DNA from 4 places in the Shewanella sp. Koi 1 genome. Region 1 is predicted to be linked to each of the others. Evidence: predicted binding sites of a transcription regulator. Region 1 holds the regulator's gene; each other region holds the start of a gene.

The links. Region 1 encodes sigma-54, which starts transcription at its own class of promoters, with help from an activator protein. Its sites were predicted from a motif close to GTTGGCACGNNNNTNGNNT; they were not measured.
Region 2: the regulator sigma-54 is predicted to act here: its motif matches at 3,533-3,551, upstream of ACUZ8J_RS18435 (TorF family putative porin).
Region 3: the regulator sigma-54 is predicted to act here: its motif matches at 2,341-2,359, upstream of flgB (flagellar basal body rod protein FlgB).
Region 4: the regulator sigma-54 is predicted to act here: its motif matches at 3,719-3,737, upstream of ACUZ8J_RS16800 (nitric-oxide reductase large subunit).

What each region holds. Positions count from the first base shown of each region.
Region 1 covers NZ_JBREJM010000001.1:4,018,624-4,026,065, forward strand. Annotated here, with positions in the region: gene kdsC (3-deoxy-manno-octulosonate-8-phosphatase KdsC) at 1-36, shown strand, start outside; gene lptC (LPS export ABC transporter periplasmic protein LptC) at 33-593, shown strand; gene lptA (lipopolysaccharide transport periplasmic protein LptA) at 580-1,131, shown strand; gene lptB (LPS export ABC transporter ATP-binding protein) at 1,128-1,859, shown strand; gene ACUZ8J_RS17775 (RNA polymerase factor sigma-54) at 1,965-3,440, shown strand; gene hpf (ribosome hibernation promoting factor) at 3,469-3,756, shown strand; gene ptsN (PTS IIA-like nitrogen regulatory protein PtsN) at 3,759-4,202, shown strand; gene rapZ (RNase adapter RapZ) at 4,199-5,053, shown strand; gene ACUZ8J_RS17795 (HPr family phosphocarrier protein) at 5,040-5,315, shown strand; gene mgtE (magnesium transporter) at 5,512-6,876, shown strand; gene ACUZ8J_RS17805 (molybdate ABC transporter substrate-binding protein) at 6,951-7,442, opposite strand, start outside.
Region 2 covers NZ_JBREJM010000001.1:4,172,298-4,179,739, reverse strand. Annotated here, with positions in the region: gene ACUZ8J_RS18445 (putative bifunctional diguanylate cyclase/phosphodiesterase) at 1-1,632, shown strand, start outside; gene rimK (30S ribosomal protein S6--L-glutamate ligase) at 1,799-2,704, shown strand; gene ACUZ8J_RS18435 (TorF family putative porin) at 2,748-3,440, opposite strand; gene ACUZ8J_RS18430 (HU family DNA-binding protein) at 3,731-4,003, opposite strand; gene ACUZ8J_RS18425 (response regulator) at 4,150-4,947, opposite strand; gene ACUZ8J_RS18420 (hypothetical protein) at 5,022-5,405, opposite strand; gene ACUZ8J_RS18415 (DUF4240 domain-containing protein) at 5,531-6,040, shown strand; gene ACUZ8J_RS18410 (hypothetical protein) at 6,047-6,361, opposite strand; gene ACUZ8J_RS18405 (hypothetical protein) at 6,511-6,819, opposite strand; gene ACUZ8J_RS18400 (DUF3016 domain-containing protein) at 7,090-7,442, shown strand, end outside.
Region 3 covers NZ_JBREJM010000001.1:3,311,492-3,318,933, reverse strand. Annotated here, with positions in the region: gene flgA (flagellar basal body P-ring formation chaperone FlgA) at 1-181, opposite strand, end outside; gene ACUZ8J_RS14610 (chemotaxis protein CheV) at 387-1,307, shown strand; gene ACUZ8J_RS14605 (CheR family methyltransferase) at 1,409-2,248, shown strand; gene flgB (flagellar basal body rod protein FlgB) at 2,392-2,796, shown strand; gene flgC (flagellar basal body rod protein FlgC) at 2,799-3,215, shown strand; gene flgD (flagellar hook assembly protein FlgD) at 3,240-4,019, shown strand; gene flgE (flagellar hook protein FlgE) at 4,082-5,443, shown strand; gene flgF (flagellar basal-body rod protein FlgF) at 5,616-6,359, shown strand; gene flgG (flagellar basal-body rod protein FlgG) at 6,370-7,158, shown strand; gene flgH (flagellar basal body L-ring protein FlgH) at 7,171-7,442, shown strand, end outside.
Region 4 covers NZ_JBREJM010000001.1:3,803,866-3,811,307, forward strand. Annotated here, with positions in the region: gene hldE (bifunctional D-glycero-beta-D-manno-heptose-7-phosphate kinase/D-glycero-beta-D-manno-heptose 1-phosphate adenylyltransferase HldE) at 1-226, opposite strand, end outside; gene ACUZ8J_RS16790 (LpxL/LpxP family Kdo(2)-lipid IV(A) lauroyl/palmitoleoyl acyltransferase) at 329-1,255, shown strand; gene ACUZ8J_RS16795 (potassium/proton antiporter) at 1,436-3,160, opposite strand; gene ACUZ8J_RS16800 (nitric-oxide reductase large subunit) at 3,782-6,067, shown strand; gene norR (nitric oxide reductase transcriptional regulator NorR) at 6,263-7,442, shown strand, end outside.

The DNA of each region.
Region 1 (7,442 bases):
AATAAGTTCACTTCCGCCCATGGGATGAGCATATGAGTCGTGTGACCCTCGCCATTATCGCCTTTTTTGGTACTGCGCTGGTGCTATATTGGCAAGTGCAGCAAAAACGCGGTGGCGATACGGATGACAGCTTGAACGTCAGTGACAGACCCGATTACATTATCGAAGATCTGCGCAGCATTGAGTTTAATGAGCAAGGGCAAGTTAACAGTCGCGTCACGGCAAAGCACATGGAACACTATGAGCTGAAAAACCAAACCGACTTTACTGAGCCCGTCTATCTTGTCTATCCCGACCAAGGTAAAGCAAAATGGCAGATCCGAGCCGATCAAGGTCGACTCAACAAAGATACCGGCAAGGTTGTATTAGAAAATAATGTTATTATCGATGCCATCAGCCCTGGTGAACCCATACAGACATTGTCCACCAGTTTTTTAGAACTCGATCTCAACACTATGATAATGACCTCTGACCGCATCATTTACGTCACAGGGAAAGATTTTAATATTCAAGGGCAAGGCCTTTATGCCGACCTTAACGCGCAGGAAGTGCAATTGACCAGTCAGGTAGTAGGAACCTATGAAGCAAAATAACATATTACTTGCCGGCCTAATGCTAATCACCAGCATGAGCGCCTTCGCCAAGGTTGGTGACTTACAGCAAGAAGTGAAAATTAAAGCCGTTAGCCAAACTGCGGACATTAAAAACAACCAGATCATTTTCTTCGGTCCGGTTGAAGTCACCCAAGGCTCGATTAAAATCCATGCGGATCAACTACGTGCATTTTCTGCCGAAGGGGAAAACAGCAAGATTTTAGTGGCAACCGGTAATCCTGCGACTTATAGCCAGATCCTCGACGATGGACGCCCAGCTTCGGCGAGCGCGAAAGAAATTCGCTACGAAATGGCGACCCGCACCCTAACTTTGACGGGCTCTGCCAGCCTAGACCAAGCGGGTAGCCAAGTGACGGGTAACCTCATCCGTTACGATATTATTCAGCAAAAATTGATCGCTGAGAGCACGGGTAGCGGTGATGATCGCGTGATTACCATTATTCAACCTGACAACTATCAGGAAGAGATCAAGAACCAGCCCGCGGACAAACCTGTGAAAAAACAGGACTCTAAATGACCCAAATCACCTTAAAAGCACAGAATCTCGCTAAGAGTTATAAGAGTCGTCAGGTTGTGAAAGATGTCAGCCTGACGGTGAAAACGGGTCAAGTCGTCGGCCTACTCGGCCCAAACGGCGCGGGTAAAACCACCACCTTTTATATGGTCGTGGGCTTAGTCAAAAGCGATAAAGGCCATATCTTTATCGACGATGATGATTTAACCGCCGATCCCATGCACCTGCGCGCCCGCAAAGGCATTGGTTACCTGCCACAGGAAGCCAGTATCTTTCGCAAGCTGACCGTGCACGACAATATCATGGCGGTACTGCAAACCCGTAAAGAGCTCAATCGCGATCAACGCGAAGAAGAGCTGGAACATCTGCTCGAAGAGTTCCATATCACCCATATCCGAGACAGCCAAGGCATGTCGTTATCGGGCGGTGAACGTCGCCGCGTCGAAATTGCCCGCGCTTTAGCGGCCAATCCAAAGTTTATTCTGCTCGATGAACCCTTCGCCGGTGTCGACCCGATTTCGGTTATCGATATCAAGAAAATCATCGAACAACTCAAGAGCCGAGGCCTTGGGGTACTGATCACAGACCACAATGTGCGCGAGACCTTAGACGTCTGTGAACATGCTTACATTGTCAGTCACGGAAACCTGATTGCCGAAGGAACTCCCGCAGAGATCTTAGACAATCAGCAAGTTAGGGCTGTGTACTTAGGTGAACAATTCAGGCTATAGTTACTTAAACAGAGCCAATTAGCCTTGAATTTTGGCTTATAAGCGCCATCGATATGATAACAAGCGGCCTAAATTCAAAATAATAACGTAGGGATCAGCGGTAACATGAAAGCGTCACTCCAGCTCAAACTGGGTCAACAGTTAACCATGACGCCACAACTCCAACAGGCCATTCGTCTGTTGCAATTGTCGTCATTGGAACTGCAGCAAGAGATCCAGCAAGCCTTAGACTCTAATCCTCTTCTCGAGCTGGAAGAGGAGCAATTCGACGCGCCTACCGAACGTAAGCAAGATATCGCCGATACCGACTTTAGCGAAACAACGGCCCTGCCACAGGAACAAGACAATTCCACCGTGGACATTGCCGAGTCGTTGACCAAAGAATCCCTGCCCGAAGAACTGCCCATGGATACTACTTGGGATGAAGTTTTTACCGCCTCGCCAAACTCAGGTTCTGGCGCCAGCCGTGAAGATGACATGCCCTTCCAAGGGGAAACCAGTGAAGGCCTGTACGAGCATTTAGAATGGCAGAAAAACCTCACGCCCTTCTCTGAAACCGATTTAGCCATCGCCACCGCGATTATTGATGCCATCGACGATCAAGGTTATCTCACTCAAAGTACTGAAGATATCCTCGAGGCCATGGGCAATCCTGAGATAGAACTGGATGAAGTCGAAGCCGTACTTAAGCGTATTCAACACTTCGATCCCGTTGGTGTCGCCGCAAGGGATTTAAGCGAATGTCTGCTTATCCAACTCTCCCATTTTTCGCCGGATACCCCACACCTCGAAAACGCCCGCATGTTGATCAAAGATCATTTAGATCTGATCGCCGCCCGCGACTTTAGGTTGTTGATGCGTAAGACCAAACTTAAAGAGGACGAGTTAAGGGACAGCATAGCGCTGATCCAAACCTTAAACCCTCGCCCCGGTTTGCTCATCACCCCTGTTGATGAAGAATATGTCATCCCCGATGTGTCGGTATCGAAGAAAAACGGTCGCTGGGTGGTCGAGTTAAATCCAGATTGCATGCCAAAAATCAATGTTAATCAGCAATATGCAGCCATGGCGCGCAGCACCAAAAGCCAAGCCGATAGCCAATTTATCCGCGGGCATCTGCAAGAAGCCAAGTGGTTTATCAAAAGCCTTGAAAGCCGTAACGAAACACTGCTCAAGGTGGCAAACTGCATAGTGCAATATCAACAGGGCTTCTTCGAATACGGTGAAGAAGCCATGAAACCTATGGTCCTGAACGATATCGCTGAGGCGGTAGAAATGCATGAGTCCACCATTTCACGGGTGACGACACAAAAATACATGCATACCCCAAAGGGACTTTTTGAACTAAAATATTTCTTCTCAAGCCACGTCGGGACTGATGATGGCGGTGAGTGCTCATCCACGGCAATCAGAGCCTTCATTAAGAAACTGGTTGCAGCGGAAAACCAGAAAAAACCATTAAGCGACAGCAAGATGGCACAGCTTCTGGCAGAACAGGGAATTAACGTTGCGCGCAGAACCATTGCGAAGTACCGAGAAGCGATGCTTATTCCCCCTTCCAATCAGCGTAAAAGTTTATAGCCTAAAGTGGAAATCGGAGGACGTTTATATGCAAATAAACCTGAGTGGACACCATATCGAGATTACTGAATCGTTACGGGCTTATGTTGAGGAAAAGTTTTCAAAACTTGAACGTCATTTCGAACAGATCAATAATGTGCACGTTGTGCTCAATGTTGAGAAAATGCAACAAATTGCCGAAGCGAGAATCAACCTCACCGGTGGTGAAGTCTTCGCGACTTCAGAGCATGCAGATATGTATGCTGCCATAGACGTCCTGATCGACAAGCTTGATCGTCAGGTTATTAAACACAAAGAGAAGTTAACAAAACACTAGCAATGGAACTTCGTACCATACTGCGGCCGGAATGCACGACCTGCGCCACTCCGGGCAGTAAGAAAAAGGTACTGGAACTTATCAGCGACTTAGCCGCTGCCCAGTACCCCACCCTCTCATCTCAAGAGATCTTCGAAAGCCTAGTGGCGCGCGAAAAGATGGGGAGCACAGGTATAGGTAACGGCATCGCCATTCCACATGGTCGATTAACCGATATAACACAACCCATAGCCATATTGGTGAAATGTGAGGAGCCGATAGCCTTTGATGCTATCGATAAACAACCTGTCGACATTTTATTTGCGCTGCTGGTGCCTGCTGACCAATGTCAACAGCACTTAAGCACTTTGTCCTGCATGGCTGAAAAGCTCAGCGACAAACAAATATTGAAGCAATTGCGCAAGACGCATGATGAAACGGAACTCTATCAGGTAATCACTGGATGAAACTGGTCATAGTGTCAGGGCGCTCAGGCTCAGGCAAATCGGTCGCACTAAGAGTGCTTGAAGATCTCGGCTATTATTGTGTCGATAATCTTCCGTTGCCGCTGATTGGCAGCTTACTCGAACAGCTCAAGGGCAGTAACGATCTCGTCGCCATCAGCGTTGACGTGCGTAACCTGCCGGAGCAAGACAAGGTACTCGTCAAACAGCTCGCAAGCCTGCCAGAGGGCACTGAACTTACCAGCTTCTTCTTAAATTCCAGCGATAAAGTACTGCTAAAGCGCTACAGCGAGACTCGGCGCTTACATCCCTTATCTAAGAGCCGAGTATCACTGCAAGAAGCCATCAAACTTGAAGGCAAATTGCTCGAGCCCCTGTCACAGCAGATGGATCACTACATAGATACCTCAAATCTGAATATCTATGAACTCAGCGACCAAGTACGGCAAATCCTGCTTGGCAGTGTCGATAAGGAACTGGTGATCAACTTCGAGTCCTTCGGTTTTAAGCATGGTATGCCAACCGAAGCCGACTTTATGTTTGATGTGCGCTTTTTACCCAATCCCCATTGGGAACCCGAGCTGCGCCCTCTCACCGGCTTAGATGAACCCGTTGCCGAGTTTTTAAATCGCCAGCCGCTGGTTAACAAGTTCATCTGGCAAATTGAGAATTTACTCGAGACTTGGTTGCCCCACTTAGAGCGTAATAACCGCAGCTATCTGACCATCGCCATCGGCTGTACCGGCGGTCAACACAGATCGGTTTACGTGGCCGAGCAACTGGCTAAACGCTTTAGCAACGGTAAACACAAAGTGAATGCCCGCCACCGAGAGTTAAGCCATGCCAAAGCTTGAGCGCCAAATCACCATCTGCAATAAACTCGGCTTACATGCCCGCGCTGCGACAAAGCTCGTGGTGTTGGCCTCAGAGTTTGATGCCAGCATTACGCTGATCCAAGGTGAAAAACAAGCCTCTGCCGCCAGTGTTTTAGGGCTACTCATGCTGGAAACGGGTATGGGTAAAACCATTACCCTGATTGCCGAAGGCCCAGATGCGGAGCCTGCGCTCAATGCCATTTGCGCGCTTATCGACGCGAAGTTCGACGAAGCCTGCTAATTGCCTCGACATCTCATCTCGATGCCCCCTACCGTTATTCAGTACCCTGTTTGGTTTTGATTTCAGCACCTTATACCAGTAAAACACATTTGTGACTCGACGCCCTCCCGTGCGCTCAATTACAATATACTGCTGCGCTTTGGCTTAAGTCCTCAACAGCCAAACGCCCCATCCACGTCGCCACCTTGGAGGAAACATGCCTGTAGAAGCTTCAGACAGCTTACAAGTCGAACAACGTCTCGACCAACTGAGCCATGCCCTCAATAGCGGTATGTTTGTGCATGTCAGGCAAATGCTGCAAAACATGGCGGCGTCGGATATAGCATTGATTTTAGAGTCCTCGCCCCCTAAAGCGCGGCAAGTGCTATGGCAACTTATCGATCAAGATCAGCTCGGGGATATTCTCGATGAACTCAGTGAAGAGCTAAAAGATCCGTTGATCCGCGCCATGAGCCCTGAACGGGTCGCCAAGGCGACCGCCAGTATGGATACGGACGATCTCGCTTATATCCTGCGAAGCTTGCCGGATACCGTCTATAAGCAAGTATTGCAGTCTATGAGCCTGCAAAACCGCCAGCGGGTGGAGCAAGCGCTCTCCTACCCCGATGAAACCGCGGGCAGCCTAATGAATACAGATACTGTGACCTTAAGGCCCGATGTGAATATCGATGTGGTACTGCGTTATTTGCGCCAACGGGGCAATCTGCCCGATACCACTGACACCTTATACGTGGTGGATAAGCATGATCGCGTACTCGGCGGGGTCAAACTTGCGGATCTGCTCACCTGCGATCCCAATACTCATATCAGTAGCATTATCGATACCGATATCGAGAGCATTCCCGTGGGCATGTCCGACAGCGAAGTAGCGCAGCTGTTCGAGCGCCATGACTGGGTATCTGCGCCAGTGGTCGACAGTGAGGGCAAATTACTCGGGCGTATCACCATCGATGACGTAGTAGATGTTATCCGTGAAGACGCAGAGCACTCCATGATGGGGATGGCGGGGATGGACGATGATGAAGACACCTTCGCCCCAGTAGTGAAGAGTACTTTCCGCCGCTCACTCTGGCTGACGATTAACCTATTCGCCGCCCTATTAGCAGCCTCTGTCAGCAATATGTTTGAAGGCACAATCGAACAATTCGCCACCATTGCGATCTTAATGACGATTGTCCCGAGCATGGGCGGGGTCGCGGGTAATCAAACCTTAGCCCTAGTGATCCGCGGGATTGCCTTGGGCCATATTGGCCAGAGTAATGCCCGCTGGCTGATTGGCAAAGAACTCGCCATTGGCTTTTTGAACGGCCTCATGTGGTCGATTTTGGTGTTTATCGCGGTATTCGTTTGGAAAGATGATATGGCGCTTGCTAGCCTGATTGGCGGTGCAATGCTCATCAATATGACAGTCGCAGGACTGGCTGGCGCCAGTATTCCGCTGATCTTAAAACGCTTGAAAGTGGATCCGGCGTTAGCGGGCGGTATGGTACTCACCACAGTCACCGATGTCATTGGCCTGTTTGCCTTCCTAGGATTAGCGACCCTGTATTTAATGCACTAGCACAGGCCTAAGCCTTGCTAAAACGAGCAACAAAAATGGCGCCATAGGGCGCCATTTTTAATAGACGATTAGCACTATTTTTTAGGCGGCTGAAAGCCATAGCCCGTTAAAATCGCTTGTCCATCAGGGGATAAAATAAACTCGGCCAGAGGCGCGGCCGCACTATTGGCATCCTTTAACACCAATAGGCCATAGTCGGCGCCAACGGCTAACTCTGGCGGTAAATCGACAACCTTGAGGCTCGGCACTTCTTTTTGTGCCAGCACCGCATTGGTGCAATAGGTTAAGAACACGTCCGCCTGCTTATTTTCCATCACCCAAGCATAGGGATTACGATCTTTGGGCGGTTTAGCACTCTCAGGCCCACCCGTGAGCTGCAATGCTTTGGTTTCTAATGTGGTTTTTGCATTAGCTTTTAAGGCCTCGGCTTTCGCAAACACAGCCCAAGCATAATCCCCCGCGGGATCGGCTTTTGGCGTTGATGTCCCAAGCTTAATTTGCGGCGCGAGCAGGGTGTCTAATAAGTTCGCACTGGTGAGTGGTACATCCGCCTGGGCAATGGCACA
Region 2 (7,442 bases), 150 kb from region 1:
ATTGAGGCTAATTGTGCATTTGATGGTTTAAATCTTGCGTTAGAGCGTCATTTTGACGGTATCTTACTCGATTATTTGCTGCCCGATGCTAACGGCTTAGAAGTGTTGATCAAGCTTAACTCTATGACTCAAGAGCAAACCGTAGTGGTAATGCTGAGTCGCTACGAAGATGAAAAACTGGCGCAGCGCTGTATCGAGCTGGGCGCGCAGGACTTTTTACTGAAGGATGAAGTCAATTCAAGAATTCTAAGCCGTTCAATTCGTTACGCTAAGCAACGTGCCTCGATGGCTCTGGCTTTACGCAACAGTCATCAAAAACTCAAAGAACTCGCCGAGCACGATTCGCTCACCAAATTAATGAATCGCTATGGATTTGAGTTGTGCCTCAATCGCGCCATCGCGAGGGCGAAACGCAGCAACGATTTTTTAGCGGTAATCTTGCTCGATCTCGATGATTTTAAAGCGATTAACGATACTTTAGGGCATCAAACGGGTGATATCTTACTCGTAAAGGTGGCGTCGAGGTTAAGTTCGGTATTGCGCGATGGTGACGTGATTGCCCGCTTAGGTGGGGATGAGTTTGTGGTGCTGGTGACCGACAATGACTACAAATATTTTCCCATGATAGTGGCTAATCGGCTGCTCAAGGCCTTTGAAGACGTATTTGAGCTTGGGGATAACGACGTGATGATTGGTGCCAGTATTGGGGTGGCCTTTTATAACGAGGCCGCATCCGATAGCTCTGAGCTGATGAAATGCGCCGATATCGCCATGTATCGCGCGAAAAAAATGGGCCGTAACCAAATTCAGTTTTATTCCGAAGCCTTAGATCGTGAGGTGCGCTACCGCAATCATATCGAGTCTAGCCTGAGAATGGCCTTGAGGCAGAACGAGCTGAAAGTTTACTATCAGGCACAAGTCGACGCTCAAACCCACCAAGTGATTGGTATGGAAGCGCTGATCCGTTGGTTACATCCCCAAGATGGACTGATTTCACCGGATCAGTTCCTTCCCATTGCCGAAGAAATTGGACTGATGGAGGAGATTGGGGATTGGATCCTGCTTGAGGCGTGCCGACAGGCGCAGCAATGGTTGAGCCTCTTAGCGCCGACCGGGCGCAGTTTTACTATGGCGGTGAATCTGTCCGCCTCGCAAATTGGTCATATCGACTTATACGAGAAGATAGTGAAAACCCTGGATGCAACTGGGCTTGCACCTACGGCGCTGGAGTTAGAGATCACTGAAAATTGCTTGATTGAAGAGCCCCATGAGCATGCCAAGGTGCTGGATAAAATTGCGCAACTTGGGGTGCGATTTGCCCTCGATGACTTTGGCACAGGTTTTTCATCATTAGAACATATTAAACTCTTTCCAATCAGTGTATTAAAAATCGATAAGAGCTTTATTGCCTCCTACGATAAGGACGAAAAAGACACTCGCTTACTCGCCGCATTACTCAATTTTGCCTATGGTTTTAACGTCACCGCGGTTGCGGAAGGGATTGAAACCGCTGAGCAAGCCGAGTTTTGCACCGAAAGGCATTGCAATGTGTTGCAGGGATACCTTTTCTCACGCCCCATAGAGGCGAGTGAATTTGAAGCTAAGTACATCACTCCCTTACTTCCTAAATAGCGAACCTAAATTGTGAAGATTATCTTACGTTTGGCTAGTGCCGAGGTTTTCGTCTGGTGAGGAATATTTTCTTGCTTTACACTCAGCAATAGACAAATATCTGCGCCCCTTTCTGATGCAGTGTGCTCAGAGCTTCAATCACAGTGTTTAATTTGGTCATTTGGCAATGAAAATAGGTATCTTATCCCAGTTCCCTGAGTTGTATTCCACCCGACGTTTAGTCGCGGCCTGCGAGAGCCGTGGCCATGAAGCCGTGGTTATTAATACCTTGAATTGCTACATGAATATCAACTCCATCAAGCCGAGCATTCATTATCAAGGCCAAGAGTTAACGGGATTCGATGCCATTATTCCGCGGATCCACGCGAGCGTGACCTTTTATGGCTGTGCCGTTGTGCGCCAATTTGAAATGATGGGCGTATTTGCCGCCAACGACTCGATTTCAATCGCACGTTCACGGGACAAGTTACGCGCGCTGCAATTGCTTTCCCGCAAAGGTATCGGCATGCCTGTGACGGGATTTGCCAATAAACCCAATGATATTCCTGACTTGATTAACATGGTGGGCGGTGCCCCTTTAGTGATTAAGTTGTTGGAAGGCACCCAAGGGATTGGCGTGGTGTTAGCCGAAACCAAAACCGCCGCCGAGAGCGTGATTGAAGCCTTTTTAGGGTTGAAAGCCAATATTATGGTGCAGGAATATATTAAGGAGTCCAACGGCAGCGATATTCGCTGTTTTGTAGTCGGCGATAAAGTGGTGGCTTCGATGAAGCGCCAAGGTCCCGAAGGGGATTTTCGCTCTAACCTGCACTTAGGCGGCTGCGGCGAGAAAGTAAAAATTACGCCCGAAGAGCGCAAGATGGCGGTTGCCGCAGTGAAAGCCATGGGATTAGTGGTGGCGGGGGTTGATATTTTACGATCGAATCGCGGCCCCTTGATCCTAGAGGTGAACTCGGCGCCCGGTATTGAAGGCATTGAACAGACCACGGGGATTTCGGTGACTGAGCCTATCGTGGAATATATTGAGAAGATGGTATTAGCGCGTAAATCGAATCGCGCCGTGATAGCCTAACAAAAACGCCGCGATTATCGCGGCGTTTTTTTAGCGTTTAATTTTATAAATCAAAGCCGTAGGAATAGCCTAAAACAACCTTGGCATCATCACCCTGCAGATCGGTATCCGACACCATAAATGAGACTGTACCCATGCTGGTATCGGCACTGAGTGTGACGTTGTAATCTGAGTAGTTATCCTCATCGAACCAAGATTCGACTACATCGCCGCTAGAATAACCGTAGTGCAATGACAGACTCAGTTTATCCGTCAGTGGGAAAGACGCAGTGGCCGCAAGATAACTCATATCTTTGTTATCTAATGGCTCGGCCGCGACATCATCACCGGCGTTGATCACGTGGGAATAACTGAGTTCAAACCATTTCCAGGTGATGGCACCGTGCAGTTCACCAAAATCGATGCTGCCTTCGGCATCGGGGTAAGCGTAGTAGAGGTAGCCAATGTCGTAGCTGAGGTCTTCGGTGATGTTGCCGCCGTAGCCTGCGTAGAGATCCAACTCATAGCTGGTATCGTCGCCAAAGTCGACATTTGAGGCCCAAGTGCCAGCATAGAATCCGGAGTCATGGCTATAGTCAATGCCTCCTTGGATGGCGACCGCATCATTGGTTTGAGTGACCCCGCGCCATAGATAGTTTGAGGTGCCGCCAATATTGCCGGACACCGCCGCAAAGGCGTTGGTCGTTAATAACAATCCCGTCGATAATGCCAAAACGCTGTACAGTGATTTTCTCATTCTCATCCCCTCGATTGACTTATTTATCGATTCACTCATGCCACCACAGAGTGGGTGACATTGGTGCATCATGGTTTTTTCTGATAAGGGAATTGCTAATCACATGCCATTATTTGAACATCATTAAAAACAATTGGTTACACAATGTGTGTTAATAAAATGTTTTAAAATGCTCAAAAATGGAGCGATTGACGCACTGTGTTTGTGCAAAAAATCATCTTTCATGCTTTTTTGAGAGCAAAAAAAACGCCTCACAGAGGAGGCGTTTTATAAAATCAATGTCGAGCGAATTAGTTCACACTATCACGCAAGGTTTTACCCGCTTTAAACTTAGGCACAGTGGCTTCAGCGATCTGAATTTCTTTACCTGTTTGTGGGTTACGGCCAGTACGAGCTGCGCGAGTGGAGGTTTCAAAAGAGCCAAATCCAACGATAGAGATCTTGTCACCGTTTTTCATTGATTCAGTAATAGCTGCTTCGAAAGATTTCAATGCACGTGCTGCTTCAGCTTTAGTGATATCGGCATTTTCTGCAATCTTGGCAATAAGTTCAGTTTTGTTCATCTTTATTGTCTCTTCTTTCCGTAGATTTATTAAGTCAGCGTGCCTAACATGCCACAAGGTTTAGCCATTGGAAAGCCCTTTGCTACGGGCTTGTGTCCTATAAGTAACAAAAATGCAGAATATTTACCCCATTCGTGACTTAGGTTTTATTCTTCGAGCAGTTGATATAAGAGCTGCTTCACCAATTTGGGTTCGAAGGGTTTATCGCACAGGGCATTGACTCCCGCCTGAGAGACATTGCTCAGGTGAGCATCATTCGCTTCCGAAGACACCATGAGGATAGGCACATGGGATTGCTGACTTTCATTACGGATAAATTGAGTGAGTGCTAGGCCATCAACACTGGGCATATTGTAATCGGTAATGATCAGGTCAAACATATTATTACGCATTAACTCAATGGCTTGAGCGCCATCTTCCGCTTCGGTGATCTGCTTGATCCCAAGGTTGCCAATGGTACGTTTAATCACATTGCGCGCCATGCGGCTGTCATCGACCACGAGCACACGCACGTCATGCACATCGAAGTGACTTAGGTCGAGTTCATCGTGGCTGAGCAAATCGATGGTTGCATTCAGTGCTTTACCTAAGTGTTCGGCATTAAAAGGTTTTGGCAGAATCGCGACCACGCCAGACTGGCGGAAAATTTCCAATTGCTCGCGGCGACATTCGCTCGAAACCAACATAAATTGTATGTCTTTATATTCGCTGTTGGTGCGCAGGTAGCTTAAAAACTCGGTCGCGGTGCCATCTTCAAAATACATGGCGCTGGCGATGAGATCCGGTTTGTGGCGAGCAATCAACTCCCTTGCTTGGGTCAAACTTGCGGCATTTTGGATGCTGATAATGCCTTCTTGCTGTAAACGCTTGATGATAATGCGGCGCTGGGTTTCCGATGGCTCAACAATGAGAATCGAGAGTTCGCTAGGCGATAAATGAGTCATAGTGGCTGGCTTTATCAGGTCTTTTAGGGAGCCGTTAACTTATGCTAGAAACAAGGGCTTAGCAATAAACAAGCTTACGCTTTTACCTTTGCGGTTAAATAATGATGGGTGATACGGGAAAAGGCTACCCAATACTGCACTAACAACAAGGCGATGATGCTTAAGACTAAGGGCAACATAGGGATGTTGTGACCTTCAACCACCACTTTGACGTCTTGCGGGGTAATTTGATAGGCGATAATTGCGGTAATCCCCAGTGCCGAAAGGCCTAAGGTCTGTAATCCAATATAAATTTTCAGCACTAAGCTAGACCAAGGTGCCTGTGTGAGTATGCCAAACAAAACCGGCAATACACCTAAGCTAAAGAGGTCGAACGAACTGGTAGCAACGGCACGGAGTAGCGCTGCCACAGCAAACAGGGTGTAGAGGGCAATCAGTAGAATAAGGCGTTTAGGCATAGGGTTAGGGTTTATGGCTGATTTTAAGTGGAGCAAGTGTAGGAAAAGCCCTGAACTGAGTCCAGCATAACCGTATTATCATGTAGAATACGCCTTTGCTTAGGCATTCAATATTAGGTTAAGTGATGACAGAAGTAGAATTTTGGGACTTAGTGACCCGCAGTGAACCCGCGCAATCCCAGGAATCTTTAGCGCAGGCATTAAAGCAAAAGTTGGCAGAGCTGAGTGACGAGGAGTTAAAAGCCTTCGATAAATTGTTTGGCCAACAGATGCGTCGAAGCTACTTATGGTCGGTATGGGGAGCGGCTTATATCATCACTGGCTGTGATTCCGATTATGCCTTTGCTGAATTTCGCGCGTTTCTGATCTCACTTGGACAGGCCCGTTACGAGGCGGTGATTGCCAATCCAGACACTTTGGCGCAGTTAACGGCATGGCCTGAGAAGGACGGCTACGCCTATCCTTTTATCGAAGATTACGACTTGATCGCGGGTCAACTATTTGAAGACAGAACAGGTAAGGAGTTGCCTTTTATGCCTTCGGGTAAGGCTACGCCAGCGGGTAAAAAATTTAGCACTAAGCCCAAAGATTTAAAGCAGCAATATCCTGAACTTAGTGCGCGTTTTCCGTTTTAATTCGGTTTAAGAGCGTAAGCAGGCATTGCTGCTAATATCGAAGGTCATGCCATAGCGAGGGCAAGCTTGGCGCATCAGCTGATGCTCTTGCTCCGCTAATTGACGGCTAAATTCTTGATCGAGCTGCTCAGTCATGCGCTCTTCTGCCTGCTGTTGTGACTGAGCCAGTTTATCAAAGTGAGACTTTACCACTTGTTGCTGCGTAGCACTAAGCGTGGCGGCATGGCTAGGTAAACTGATAAGTGTGCCTAGGGTGAGGAGCGCCAGTAAGGCGAACTTTGCCATTAAAGGTTGCTGTAGATTTGCGGTTGTTAGTTTCATAGATAACTCCAAATTAAAATCACCGGAATTCGGTCGATTGTTAAATCGTCGTTTGGCTTTCATCGTGCATCCATGACAAACAAAACCAAAGGTATTGCTGAAAAATTAAGCTTACCGGAGGGATCTTGAACCTTGGCTGAACCGCTATCTTACTGCTCGTTTCGCATTTCTTGACATTGAAAGCCCTGTTTACGGGCATCAAAACCGCATTTTAAACCGCATTCCCAAGGCACATCATCGTAGAAGGAAGATTGCTCTTTGGCATAGTCTCGGCAGGCTTCGTAGCTGTCGAAATTATCCATTTTCTTATACTTCCCAGAATCATAACCATGGGTATAAATAAAAGATGACCAGGTTTCGGGGCGTGTGTCTTTCTCTCCCGAGGAGATAAACCAAATAGCGCTGGCAAAACAAGTGAACAGGATTAACACAAACACAGGTACAACGGGGAATTTCATTTTTCATTCGTGGTCATAAAATAGTGTGCGAAGGATAATACTTTTTGGCGTAATATGCGCGTTAAATGATCACAAATTAATAACTTTATCCCTTATGGGGTATTGGATACAAAAAGATACGAGTTTCCCTAACATTATCTAAAATATTTACTAATCTATACAAAAGCTTACGCTAGTGATGCTGTATTGAGTTTTGTTTTACATTAAGCTGAAGTTCAGGTTAGATTTTGTACAGTATATGGCAGAAACAATTAGGCCTAGGAGGCAAATATGAAAGTTCAGTTCTTATTACTCGCCAGCGTGTTGAGTTGCAGTGCTGTATGGGCCGCAGACGAGGCGAAAACCGACCCAGTGACAGAAGATGGGGTGGTTAAGATTGTTTGGCAAAACCCAAAGGATTTCCGTGATATTAAATCATCGGGTGAAATTCAGTCCCGTTATGAAAAGCGTTTATTCGATACCTTAACCACCAATATCAATAAAGAAGCGACAAAGGTTTTAAAACCGAATCAAAAGTTAGAGATGACGGTGACCGATGTCGACTTAGCCGGTGATATGCGCCCAACCTTTGGTGCTACAGCCGATGATTTGCGGGTGATCAAAGAGATTTATCCACCACGCAT
Region 3 (7,442 bases), 710 kb from region 1:
TATCAATAGACTGGGGAGCGATTTCCACTTTGGCATTCGCCGGTACTGAAATCTTTTCATTAATAAGGGCTTTAGCTAACTCTGATATCGCCGATACGCTAGGTACCTCGGGAGCTGCATTGGCCGCCGAGGTGAGAAATAATGCGATAACACATAAAAAATATACTAAATTTACTTTCATAATGAAGAGACTAGCTTGTAACGCCAGAATGCACCTATACTTTTATCAAACGTGAAACTGTCCTGTGTCGTTAAGGCCAAAATTTCGTGTCAGAAGTTTGACTCAGTTTCAACTATGGTTATGGATAACAAGACGCAAGCAATTAATATGCCTATACTCAAACGAGTTTTAGGGCCGTACATAAACAGAACAACAAGGCAGAGTTATGTCGAGTATTCTTGATTCAGTCAACAAACGCACCCAACTCGTAGGTCAAAACCGACTAGAACTATTGCTATTTAAGTTGAATGGTCGTCAACGTTTTGGGATTAACGTATTCAAAGTAAAAGAGGTTCTGCAGTGTCCACCATTAACGGCCTTGCCTAAACTTAATCCCTACGTTAAAGGGGTGGCACATATTCGCGGAACGACCATTTCAGTCATCGATTTAAGTGCCGCAACTGGTGGGCGTCCGCTCGCGAGTACCGAAAATTGCTTTATTATCATTTCTGAATATAACCGTAGCGTACAAGGTTTCTTGGTTAGTTCAGTTGAACGTATCATCAACATGAACTGGGAAGCCATTATGCCGCCACCTCAAGGTGCTGGCCGTTATTCCTATTTGACGGCGGTAACTGAAATTGAAGGCGAGTTAGTCGAAATTCTCGATGTTGAAAAGATTCTTGATGAAATCTCCCCAGTAAAAACCGCGATCAGTGAAGAAGTCAATGAGCAGCTCACTATCGATAGAAGTCAGCATTATCACATCATGGTGATTGATGATTCGGCTGTGGCTCGTAAACAGATTATTCGCGCGTTGGAATCATTAAACTTACAAATTGATACGGCAAAAGATGGCCGCGAAGCATTGGACAAGTTAAAGGCGATTGCTAGTGAAATGAACAATGTCGCGGAAGAGATCCCATTAATTATTTCCGATATCGAAATGCCTGAAATGGATGGTTATACCTTAACGGCAGAAATCCGCGACGATCCAAAGCTCAAGCATATTAAGGTCGTTTTACATACCTCACTCAGCGGCGTGTTCAACCAGGCCATGGTGCAAAAAGTAGGCGCCAACGACTTTATCGCGAAATTCAATCCTGATGAATTAGCGGCAGCAGTGAACAAGCATTTAAGTTTGTAGTGAAAGTGTGGGTTAGTGCCTAGTAGCGCTTTACGCTATAATCTAGCCCTTATTACATGATTGTTGGCACTTATTTGGGTGCTTGCTATAGGATCTAGGACGTGAATGTGCCTGACAAATCACTCGCTGAAGCCGAATATAATCAATTTAGGTTGTTCCTAGAACAACACAGCGGCATCGTACTGGGGGAAAATAAACAATACCTAGTACGTAGCCGTCTTGCTCCTTTGATGGGCAAATATAATCTGCCTTCGTTATCCGATGTGGTAAAACATTCGATGAAGCCCACGGAGCGAGCCTTACGGGCAGAAGTGATCGACGCCATGACTACCAATGAAACCTTATGGTTTCGTGACCGTTATCCGTTTGAGTTGCTCAATAATGTGTTGTTACCTGAATACAGTAAGTTGGGGCGTCCATTAAAAATATGGTCCGCTGCCTGCTCGTCTGGCCAAGAGCCTTATTCGTTGGCAATGACTATCTTAGAATATCAACAGAAGAAGCCGGGAGCTTTGCCGGGCGGCGCCTCGATCCAAGCAACCGATCTTTCGCCTTCGATGTTGGAACGTTGCAAAAATGCCGAATACGATAGTTTGGCGCTAGCGCGTGGTTTATCCGAGGAACGTAAGCGCCAGTTTTTTGATGCTTTGCCCTCTGGCAACATGCGAGTTAAGGATAACGTTAAGCGTTTAGTCAATTTTCGCGCCCATAACTTACTTGAGAGTTACACCTTACTCGGCAAGTTCGACATTATCTTCTGTCGAAATGTGCTGATCTATTTTGCCCCAGAGGCAAAAGCAAAAATTTTGCGGCAATTCGCTGCCGCTTTAAATCCGAAGGGCATACTCTTTCTCGGCGCGTCAGAGTCGATTGCGGGTCTGACGGATGAATTTGATATGGTTCGTTGCAACCCTGGTATCTATTACCAGAAAAAGACTTAATGTTATGATATTAAATAAAAATTACCGACATTAGTCGGTAATTTTTTACCCCACCAAACCCCATTTCTACACATTTCTGATAGTTTCTGTTTTTTGGCACATGAATTGCTTATTCCCGTGAGAGTCACGATGGAGGCAATTTTATGGCGATCAATTTTGATAAGGCACTAGGTGTGCACCAATTCACTTTGGGGATACGTGCAGAACGTGCCGAAGTAATTTCAAGCAACATCGCAAACGCCGATACGCCACATTATAAAGCCCGTGACGTCGATTTTTCTGCGGCCTTAAATATTGCGAAAACCCAGCAACAGCAACGCAATAGCCTTGAGATGACAGGCGATGAGCAGCATTTTGGCCTCGCACAGTTAACGGGACAATACGTGAAGTTCCGTGTGCCAAATCAGCCAGATACTGGAGATGGCAATACAGTGGATATTCAACAGGAACAGTCGGCATTTATGCAAAATGCCCTCGAATATCAAATGTCTCTGGGATTTTTGGACAGTAAGTTTAGCGGCATGAAAAAAGCGCTGAGAGGGGATTAATCATGAGTTTATTTAGCATTTTTGATGTGGCAGGCTCCGGTATGTCAGCCCAGTCCGTCCGACTCAATACCACGGCGAGTAACATCGCTAACGCCGATTCTGTTTCTAGCAGTATTGATAAAACTTACCGCTCACGTCATCCCATTTTTGAAGCTGAAATGGCGAAAGCGCAGAGCCAACAGCAAGCTTCTCAAGGTGTTGCAGTAAAAGGCATTGTTGAGAGCGATAAACCCCTATTAAAAGAGTATTCGCCCGATCATCCGATGGCGGATGCGGATGGTTTTATTTATAAGCCGAATGTGAATGTCATGGAAGAAATGGCGGATATGATTTCTGCCTCTCGCTCATATCAGATGAATGTTCAAGTCGCTGAAACCGCAAAATCTATGCTGCAACAAACACTTGGGATGGGTAAATAACATGCGCGATTTAGGAGGTAAGCTGTGAGCCTCATTAACCAACTTAGCCAGAATACGGCTCAGACGACTCAAACTAAGAGCCAATCGAATACGGTGGCGACTAATACCACGAGCACAACGAGTACATCAACCGGCAATCCATTTTTAGATGGGATCCGCTTGCCTAGCCAATCGGTTGTGCCAGAAGCCAAGAGTCAACAGCTGACGCAGGAAGACTTTTTTTCATTACTCAGTCAGCAGTTGTCGATGCAGGATCCGTTTAAGCCCGTCGACAACGACCAGATGATTGCGCAAATGGCGTCCTTTTCGACCGTGGATGGTATTTCAAAGCTCAATGATGAGATTGTTAATTTAAACAGCGTGATGACATCGAGTCAGGCGCTGCAAGCATCGGGATTAGTTGGACGTAAGGTCTTGATCCCAACCGATACCGGCAATGTGTCAGTCGAAAGCCCCACCCTAAGTGGCGTGGTGAGTACGCCAGACAAAATTCCTGTGATTAACGTGCGTGTACTGGATGATAAAGGCCAAGTGGTTAGCACCTTTAACATCGATGGCAGTGATGGCGGCAACATCCCAGTGACATGGGATGGTCTGAATGAAAATGGTGAGCCTGTTACTGCCGGCAATTACACCATTAAGGCCAGCGGTCTTGTTGATGGCGAATCTCAAGAGCTTGCCGTTTCGACCTATGCCCACGTGACCAGTGTTTCTCTGGGCACAGCAAGCACTGGGGCGATTCTGAATCTTCGCGGTGGTGCAGGTATTAAGCTCTCTGATGTGCTCGCGGTATCAGAAACCTAATTTGTCAGTATTGAGTTGGACCTGGGTCCTTAATTGAATTGAGTGAAATGTAGAGGTGAATTATGTCGTTTAACATTGCATTGAGTGGCATTTCTGCTGCACAGAAAGACTTAAACACTACCGCGAACAACATCGCGAATGCTAACACCATTGGCTTTAAAGAATCGCGTGCTGAATTTGCGGATGTTTACGCTAATTCAATTTTCTCTAACTCTAAAACCGCCGTCGGTGGTGGTGTGGCAACGAGCCAAGTGGCACAGCAATTCCACCAAGGTAGTTTGCAGCTGACTAATAACTCCTTAGATTTAGCGATCAAAGGGGGCGGCTTTTTTGTGACGGCTTCTGAGATTGGCACCCTAGATCATCAGTTTACCCGTGCAGGTGCATTCAAAGTCGATAAAAATAATTATATGGTTGATTCTGCAGGTAATTACCTGCAAACCTTCCCAGTTGATAAAGATGGTAATTCGACATCGGTCAGTTTAACGACGGCTAAACCTGTGCAAATTCCTGATACTGCTGGCAGTCCAGTTCAGACTGAAAACGTGACTCTGCAGATGAACTTAAATGCGAAAGAAGGTTCACTCGATCCTGCTGCCTTTGACCCGCTGGACTCTAAAACCTACAACAGCGTGACCTCCATGACGATTTACGACTCACTCGGTGAGCCGCATATCATGACCACCTATTTTGTGAAGCCAAACAACGGCTCTTACAACGGTGAAAACAACTGGGTTGCCTACTACGCAATTGATGGTAAGCAAGTTGATGTGTCTGGTCCAGCGGGGACTTACCAGACGGATACTGATGGTGATGGTATGGCTGATGGTACAGGGACAGCCCAAACCACTGGAGGTTGGAAAGGTTCGGTATTGAAGTTTAACTCTGTCGGTGTGTATACCGGGAGCGATCCTGCGGTCGTGACGACTGAAGCATTAGGCGTGGGTGGTGCTGGTGTGTTAGGCCCAGGTGCCGATGGTACTCAAGATGTGACCATTAAGTTCAATGCACCGACTCAGTATTCGGCTCCGTTTGCGGCCACCGAATTAACGCAGGATGGTACGACAGTGGGCCGTTTAACCAACGTTGAAATCGGTGAAGATGGTTTGATCACCGCCAGCTACTCTAACGGTTCAACTGTGCCATTATCCCGCGTTGCCTTAGTGCGTTTTGCCAACGAGCAAGGTTTAACTCAAGTGGGTAACACCTCATGGAAGGCCAGCCTTGAGTCGGGTCCAGCACTTGCGGGGGAACCCAACAGTGGTACCTTCGGTAGCATCAGTTCTTCGGCGTTAGAGCAGTCCAACATCGACTTAACGACTGAGCTGGTGGATTTGATTTCGGCGCAACGTAACTTCCAGGCTAACTCGCGTACCCTCGAAGTGAACAACACTCTGCAACAAACTGTACTGCAAATTCGTTAAGCTGATTTACTCCTTCTCTAAGTGTTGCCGCTGGCGGCAACACTTAGCCTCTTTTGGCCTTGTAGCCATTTCCTCATAATCTTCTCCCAATTTATCAGTAAATTAGCCACAATTTTTATTGGCATGATGCTTGCTTTGCTATTGTCAGGTTGAAAATTTGACGGAGCAGTCTGTGGACAAATTCCTCTACATATCCATGAGCGGAGCTAAGCAAAACATGAATGAGTTGGCATTGCGTGCCAACAACTTAGCTAATGCCAATACCGATGGATTTAAGTCGGACATGGCGCAAGCCAGATCGATGCAAGCCTTTGGTGAAGGAATGCCATCGAGGGTTTTTGCCATGGTCGAAACACCCTCCGCCAATTTTCGAGCAGGCCCAATCAAAACCACTGGGCGGGATCTTGACGTTGCCATTAAAGGTGATGGTTGGTTCGCTGTTCAGGCAAAGGATGGCAGTGAGGCCTATACCCGTTCAGGGAGTCTCAGTTTTGACTCGACAGGGCTATTGCATAACGACCGCGGTAATCCAGTGATGGGTGATGCGGGACCGATTGTGTTACCGCTGCCGATTGAAAAAGTCACTATCTCACAGGATGGTATTATCTCGGTACGTCCTCAGGGCGCGACAACGGAAGTGGTCGAAGAGGTAGGGCGATTAAAGCTGGTTAATCCTGGCAACGCACAAATGATGCGCGGTGAGGATGGACTGTTCCGTTTGGTATCGGGTAATCCGGCGCCAACCGATCCAAATGTGTTTGTTGAGAGTGGGGCTGTAGAGGGCAGTAACGTCAATCCAGTGGATGAGATGGTGTCCTTAATCGACCTACAGCGACAATTTGAATTGCAAGTGAAGATGATGAAAACCGCGGAAGAAAATGACCGCGCTTCATCTTCATTAATGCGGATTAGTTAGGAGATAAATTATGCATCCAGCGTTATGGATTAGTAAAACTGGCTTAGACGCACAGCAAACCGATATTGCGGTGATTTCAAACAACGTCGCGAACGCCAGCACCGTCGGCTACAAAAAGAGCCGCGCAGTCTTTGAAGACTTACTCTATCAAACCGTTAACCAAGCGGGGGGCATTAGTGCCTCGAACACTAAGTTACCCAATGGGTTAAATATTGGTGCGGGTACCAAAGTGGTGGCCACTCAAAAAATGTTTACCCAAGGCAATATGTTGACCACGGATAACTCACTCGATCTGATGATTGAAGGCCCTGGCTTTTTCGAAGTACAGCTACCCGATGGCACCACAGCCTATACCCGTAATGGTCAATTTACCTTAGATGATACTGGGCAAATTGTAACGCCAGGTTCGGGTTACGTTCTGCAACCTGCAATCACGATTCCCGATGATGCGACCAGCATTACCGTGTCTGCCGAGGGGGAAGTCTCGGTGAAAACACCGGGCACGGCGGAAAACCAAGTCGTGGGGCAGCTCAGCATGTCCGATTTTATTAACCCATCGGGTTTAGACCCTATGGGACAAAACCTGTACACCGAAACCGGTGCCAGTGGTACGCCTATCCAAGGCACGGCATCACTCGATGGTATGGGAGCGATTCGTCAAGGCGCGTTAGAAACCTCTAACGTAAACGTGACCGAAGAGCTGGTGAATCTTATTGAAAGTCAGCGGATCTACGAAATGAACTCCAAAGTGATTTCGGCGGTGGATCAGATGCTGGCGTATGTGAATCAGAATTTATAGAGGCACATTATCATGGCTAGATATTTTATATTGGCCGCAGCGCTCTTGCTTACGGCATGTAGCTCCACCTCCAAGAAGCCGATTGCAGATGATCCTTTTTATGCACCGGTATACCCCGAAGCGCCGCCAACCAAAATTGCCGCTACGGGATCCATTTACCAAGATAGCCAAGCGGCCAGTCTCTATTCGGATATTCGCGCCCATAAAGTGGGTGACATCATCACTATCGTGTTGAAGGAAGCGACTCAGGCGAAAAAGAGTGCGGGTAATCAGATCAAAAAAGG
Region 4 (7,442 bases), 210 kb from region 1:
CCTCACCGACTAACCCCGCCAATTGCACTTGGCCGCCGAGGGTCGCGATATTTAGCGCCACGTTGGCCGCACCGCCCGGTCTGTCTTCGACTTGGTTGATCTTCACCACGGGCACTGGCGCTTCGGGCGAGATACGTCCCGTCGGCCCAACCCAGTAGCGATCTAACATCACATCGCCGACAACTAACACTTTGGCTTTTTCAAATGCTGGCAGAGAAACCTTCATAGCGCTCTTATCTATTGCAGAAATTAAACCGTGATTGTACCTAATTTTCGGCAAAATATGAGTTAGAATAAGCAGTAATTTTCAAAAGTAGTGAGTATTTTTGTGGTCGAGAAAGCTGAGTTTTCATCATCCTTATATCATCCGAAGCACTGGCCCATGTGGTTTGGGGTGTTAGTGATGCGGATTACCCAAGTGTTACCTCTCTCGTGGCAGATGAAGTTAGGCAAAGGCCTAGGCCGATTAGTCAAGGCTATTGCAGGCAGTCGTACCCATACCGCGCGCCGCAATTTAACCCTCTGTTTCCCTGATATGCCCGAGTCGGAGCGTGAAGCCCTACTGACCCGCAACTTTGAAGAAACGGGTAAAGCGATTTTCGATACCATCAATGCCTGGTGGTGGTCCGATGAAAAAATCCAACAACATATGCAGATCACTGGCAAGGAATACGTTCAAGACACCTTGAACGCTGGCCATGGGGTGATTCTGTTTGCCGTGCACTGCTTACCACTGGAAATGGGCGCACGTATTTTTGGTCAATTCCAACCCGGTGTTGGGGTATACCGCCCACACAACAATCCGGTGATGGAATACCTGCAGGTCAAAGGCCGCCTACGCTCAAACAAAGCCTTAGTACCTAAACGCGATCTACGCCAGATGGTGCGTTGTTTACGCAATCCCGATGTGATTTGGTATACCGCCGATCAGGATTTTGGGCGTTCGAGTGCGGTATTTATTCCCTTCTATGCTGTGCCCGATGCCGCGACCATTACTGGCGCCACTACACTGGCCAAACTCGGCAAGGCCAAAGTGCTTCCCTTCTTCGTGGAGCGCACCGAAGGCGATAAGGGTTACCATATTGAGATTATGCCGCCGCTTGATAACTTCCCCGGCGAAGATGAACTGACCGATGCCATTCGCGGTAACAAAATAATCGAAGGGATTATCGATAGAAATCGCGCCCAATATATGTGGCTTCACCGCCGCTTTAAGACTCGCCCAGATCCAACGGACAAGTCCTTATATAAATAAACTTTTGTTCAGTTTGTTCGAGATAAGCGCTTAAACGCGAATAAAAAAATGCCAAGCAATCGCTTGGCATTTTTTATCTTAGAACTTTCGGTTTAAAGCATTGTTGAGGGTTGAGGATTGAGGGCTGAAACCCTAAGCATCATATCCTGTTAAGTCCTGCATAGCAGGCTTAAGCAGTGATTACGCCTCTGCCGGTAAGCGAATACCCACATTGGTGACTTTGCCTTCATAGAGCCCTGCAACCACCCAATGCAACGACTGCCACAGGAACTGATCCCCAAGTACCGGATGTGAACCTAATTCTGCCGCCACTAAATCCGCGACCGTCATATCACCGGTTGCTTCGTCTAACTCCAGACCATAAATCGGCGCTAGATCCAGCAGCTTAACCTCGGTATCGATAAAGAAGTCCCCGAAGAAACGTGGTACTTCTTTGGTTTCGGGCGCCTGACTAAAGAGATTACTCAAGGCCTCTAGGCTCTTCTCTTGCCCGAGCACGCACAAAATATCCCCCGCTTCTAGGCAGGTACTACCCGATGGATGCAACAGTGTGTTGTGGCGAAATACCGCAGCAATCCTCGTGCCATCCGGCATAGAGAGACGTTTGAGCGGCTCGCCGATACACCATTTGTTTTCACTCAGATGGTACACAAACACTTCCCACTCGCTGCTCGGGTAAATTTCGACCCCAGAGCGTGAAATAGGTAATGGCTTAGGCGGTAACTCCACCTTAGCTAAACGCGCAGCCGTGGTAAGTGACGCCCCTTGTACTAGCAGTGACACTAACACCACGAAGAATGCCAAGTTAAAGTACAACTGAGCGCCCGGTAAACCCGCCATCATAGGGAATACCGCTAAAATAATCGGCACGGCGCCACGAAGCCCAACCCACGAGATAAACCAACGGTCACGACTGCTAAAACTCTTAAAGGGCAGCAAGCTGAGCCAAACGGCTAACGGTCTGGCAAACAGGATCATTCCAAAGGCTAATGCCAAGCCCGGCAGCCAAATATCCAACAAGTCAGACGGTGTGAGCAGTAGCCCTAACACGAGGAACATGCCGATTTGGCTGACCCAGGTCATGCCATCCAATACGTTTAAGATTGAATGGCGACCACGGGTAGGCTTGTTGCCAAGGAATAAACCGACTAAGTAAATCGACAGGATGCCGCTGCCGCCCAGTTTGTTCGACGCTGCATAAATCATCAAGCCGCCACTGAGCACTAAAATTGAATACAAGCCTTCGGCAAGTTTGCTTAAATTCACCAACTTCCACAGCAGCCAACCGCCACCGAGGCCGAGGAAAATCCCCAAACCAAATTGCTTGATAAAGCTTATCAGCATAAAACTTGCGGATAACTCGGCATCCACGTTCGCGAGGATGGCAATCAGGGTTACGGTTAAAAACACCGCCATAGGGTCGTTGCTACCCGATTCGATTTCCAGCGTCGCGCCTACACGCTCGTTTAAGCTACGTCCCTTTAATAGTGAGAATACCGCCGCCGCATCGGTGGAGCCGACTATCGCCCCCACCAGCAAACCTTGTAACCAGTGTAAGTCAAATAACCATGCGGCCATCACACCAGTGATACTAGTGGTGATAGCAACTCCAAAGGTCGCCAGCGACAATGCCGGCCAGAGTGCCACCCTAAAGCTTGCGACCCGCGTACGCATACCGCCATCGAGCAAGATAATGGCTAAGGCTAAGTTACTGACAAGATAAGCGGTTGAGTAGTCGTCAAACAGAATGCCGCCGGGACCATCTTCCCCAGCTAAAATCCCTACTGCGAGGAAAATTAATAAGATAGGGATACCCAAGCGCGAAGACACGGGACTTAACAAAACACTCACAGCGGCAAGCAAGGCACCGATCAGAAAAAAACTATTGATGGAATCTGCATCCACACATGCCTCCTTAAATACAAGAGTGTTTAGTTAAACGATAAAGAAATCACCTAGATTAAAAATGACTCAGTTGAAAATTTTTGTGTTTCTATACTAGCATAAAAAATGCAAATTAATGGAGTTTTAAATATTAAATTTCAAACATCTACATTGAAATCCTCAGTAATAGGCCATTTTGACTAACTTTTATATAAAAACCAGTACAAGCAAAAATACCTACTGAACATAACCTAAGCCCCATAAACAAGATAAAATCTTTATTTATCAATACATTTAAAAAACCTATTCCATACAAACTCACCGCATATAGCCTAAATGGTGGGGATAACCATATAAAAATGTACAGTATCTTCCCAATGCCGACTTAAATCCCATTAACTCCGCAATAACTTGAAAGCATAGATAAAATCCCTTTTTTCATTGTGTTATCGACATTCAAGCCCCTAAAGCTGTCACAAAGACAATGGCTGTCATATCAACAATAAAAATTCAGTATCAAAAAGACAATACACCATAACACAAAACTTATATTTCCTTTTATTTTCAACAACAAAAACATTTGGCACGTATTACGCAATATCAGGTGAAACGTATCAAAATGACGTTGCATCAAGGAGACTTATGAGCAAACAAAAACTCACCGCTATCGCACTGTTAGTTGTGCTGATTGCTTCATTCACTGTCCTACTGAGCATAGGCAGTGAAATTTATCGGGAAAAACCGCCGATACCCAACGCATTTACGGATGTAAATGGTCAAGTTGTGTTTAGCGAAAATGATATCGAACAGGGCCAATTGGTCTGGCGCTCCATGGGCGGCCATCAACTGGGGTCGGTTTGGGGACATGGCTCTTATGTCGCCCCAGATTGGACCGCCGACTGGTTACATAGAGAAGCCGAAGCTTGGCTCGATATTCGCGCAGAGCAGCAATATCAAACGCCGTTCGCCCAATTAAATTCCCAACAAAAAGCCGGGCTTGAGCAGGCATTAAGGGAAGATTTACGCCATAACAGCGTCGAGCCACAGGCCGATGGCACAGTGCTTATTCGCTTGTCTAGCACTCGTATCGAAGCGATTAACAGGGTCGAGCAGCATTATCTATCCCTGTTTGGGAGCGATTCAGCGCTTAGTCATCTTCGTGAACAATACGCCATGAAAGAGGGCACAGTGCCCGATCTTGCGCGCCGCGAACAACTCAATGCGTTCCTCTTTTGGGGAGCCTGGGCGGCAATCACTGAACGCCCAGATGCCCCCTATACCTACACCAATAACTGGCCCTTCGATCCCCAGTTAGGCAATACACCGACCTCGGATAATATCGTCTGGTCGATACTCAGTATTGTGACTCTAATTGCGGGGATTGGCGGATTGATCTGGCACCATGCAAGCGGCAAACATGAAAGCCTGCCCAAGCCTTCGGAGCAAGATCCGCTGTTTTTCACTAAACCAACCGCCTCACAAAAAGCCGTCGGTAAATACTTCATCACGGCAATTGGCCTGTTTTTACTGCAAATTTTACTCGGCGGGATCACTGCCCACTATGCGGTAGAAGGCCAAGAGTTTTATAGTTTACCAATTTCAGAAATACTGCCCTACTCAGTCACTCGCACCTGGCACACCCAATTAGCGGTATTTTGGATTGCCACGGCCTGGTTAGGTACTGGGTTGTATATTGCTCCCGCCTTATCGGGTTATGAGCCAAAATATCAACGTCTTGGCGTTAACGTACTCTGGGTAGCCTTAGTGGTCGTAGTGCTTGGCTCCATGGCCGGCGAATGGATTGGGGTGCAGCAGTATTTTGACCTCGATATGAACTTCCTCTTTGGTCATCAAGGATATGAGTACATAGATCTTGGTCGAGTATGGCAAATCTTACTCCTCGTTGGATTATTGATTTGGCTTGCCTTAGTCACTGCTGCCATCAAACCCGCCCTCAAAGTGCAAGGCGAGATGCGCCCTGTTATTTGGGTACTCTATGCCTCCTGCGTGGCGATTGGTTTGTTCTATGGCGCCGGCCTCTTTATGGGTAAACACGCCAATTTAGCGATTGCAGAATACTGGCGTTGGTGGGTAGTACACCTGTGGGTCGAGGGCTTCTTCGAAACCTTTGCCACCGCAGTTATCGCCTTGATGTTAGTACGTTTAGGGTTAATCCGCGGCCGCAGTGCCAACGGTGCAGTGTTATTTACAACGGTGATCTTCTTAACCGGCGGCTTGATTGGCACCCTACACCACCTCTACTTTACTGGCACACCGACCTCGGTGATCGCTTGGGGCGCCATCTTCTCGGCCTTGGAAGTTGTTCCCCTCGCCATTATTGGTTTCGAAGCCATGGAAACCTACCGCCTGCGTAAAGCCAGCGGCTGGATGCAACGTTATCACTGGGCGATTATGTTCTTTGTGGCTACCGCGTTTTGGAACTTGGTCGGTGCCGGTATGCTGGGCTTCTTAATCAATCCACCTATCTCGCTCTATTACATTCAAGGATTAAACACCACGGCCACCCATGGTCACGCCGCCTTTATGGGGGTTTACGGTATGCTCGGCATGGGCTTGATGCTCTTCTGTCTGCGGGGCCTTACCGGCAATATGCAGTGGAATGACAAAATGCTCAAAGGCGCCTTCTGGAGCCTCAATATTGGCCTAGCGGCTATGGTGTTCATGTCGTTATTACCCGTGGGAATTACGCAGTTTTTTGCGGTCATCGACCATGGATATTGGTTCGCCCGCTCGCCAGAAGTGATCCATAGTCCGCTGGTTGAAAGGCTGGTTTGGATGCGCATGTTTGGGGATGTCATCTTCAGTATCGGTGGTCTCTTAATGGGTGCCTTCTTGCTCGATTTGATCAGAAAAGCCCTGAATAAACCTGCCAAATTGCAACAGGAAGTCTTACAAACAAATCACTAACCACTGCGATTAATCCGGTCAGAACAAGGTGTCGTTTAGGCACCTTGGTTGCTGATTTTTTTTATAGTTTGCGCCGTTTATCGTCCACCACACTTTTATGGCCATACCGCATTGACGGTTAGCAGTGTCTAAATAACCTGTGTCAATATAACAATCAATGGTATAAATCAGGGAAGCCTCGCTGCAGGAGTTTTTATGGCCCTTAGTCAAACCGACCTTACCCGTATCGCTCTGGATATCACCTCTGGTTTAGCCCACAGGGACCGCTTCACACGCTTGCTCGATACGGTGAGAGCTAACCTGCACTGTGACGCAGCAGCGCTACTCACCTTCCATGGACACTATTTTACCCCGCTGGCCATCGACGGTTTGAACGAGGATGTACTCGGCAGACGCTTTATCCTGAATGAACATCCAAGGCTTGAGGCCATTGCCCGTGCGGGGGATATAGTGCGCTTTCCCGCCGACAGTGAACTTGCCGATCCCTACGATGGTTTGATCCCCAATCAAACTGGGACCTTGAAGGTCCATGCCTGTATCGGACTGCCCTTATTTGCCGACGAGCAGCTTATCGGTGCCGTGACTATCGATGCCTTTAATCCGCTACAGTTCGACCAATTCAGCAATACTGAGCTTCGCAGCTTAAGTGCGATTGCCGCCGCATCCTTAAGCAACGCCCTGTTGGTTGAAAAGTTGGAGCGCATGGCACTCAATAGCCACTCGACCCATGTGCAGGAAAAAAGCCCCAACCTTAACCACGATGCCGAAATCATCGGTAACTCGCCCCAGATGCAAAGCTTAAATAGGGAGATAGAAGTTGTTGCCCATAGCGACCTTAACGTACTGATTTTAGGCGAGACAGGAACAGGCAAAGAGTTAGTTGCACAGGCAATACACCAAAAGTCCGCGAGACAGCACAAACCCTTGGTTTATCTCAATTGCGCGGCGCTTCCAGAATCGGTTGCCGAAAGCGAACTCTTTGGCCATATCAAAGGCGCGTTTACCGGCGCCATCAGCCATCGCAGTGGCAAGTTTGAAATGGCCGATAAGGGCACACTCTTTCTCGATGAAATTGGTGAGCTTCCGCTCACGCTTCAGGCCAAGTTGCTGCGGGTATTACAATATGGCGATATTCAAAAAGTGGGGGATGATCGCAGTCTTAAAGTCGATGTGCGTATCATTGCCGCCACCAATAAGGATCTGAAGACAGAAGTGCTGGCTGGCCGCTTTAGGGCCGATCTCTACCATAGATTAAGTGTGTTCCCCCTGCTGGTGCCGCCCCTGAGGGAACGTGAGCAAGACATCACCTTGTTGAGCGGATTCTTCGCCGAGCGATATCGGCAAAAGCTTGGGATGAAGCAGCTTAACTTTAGCC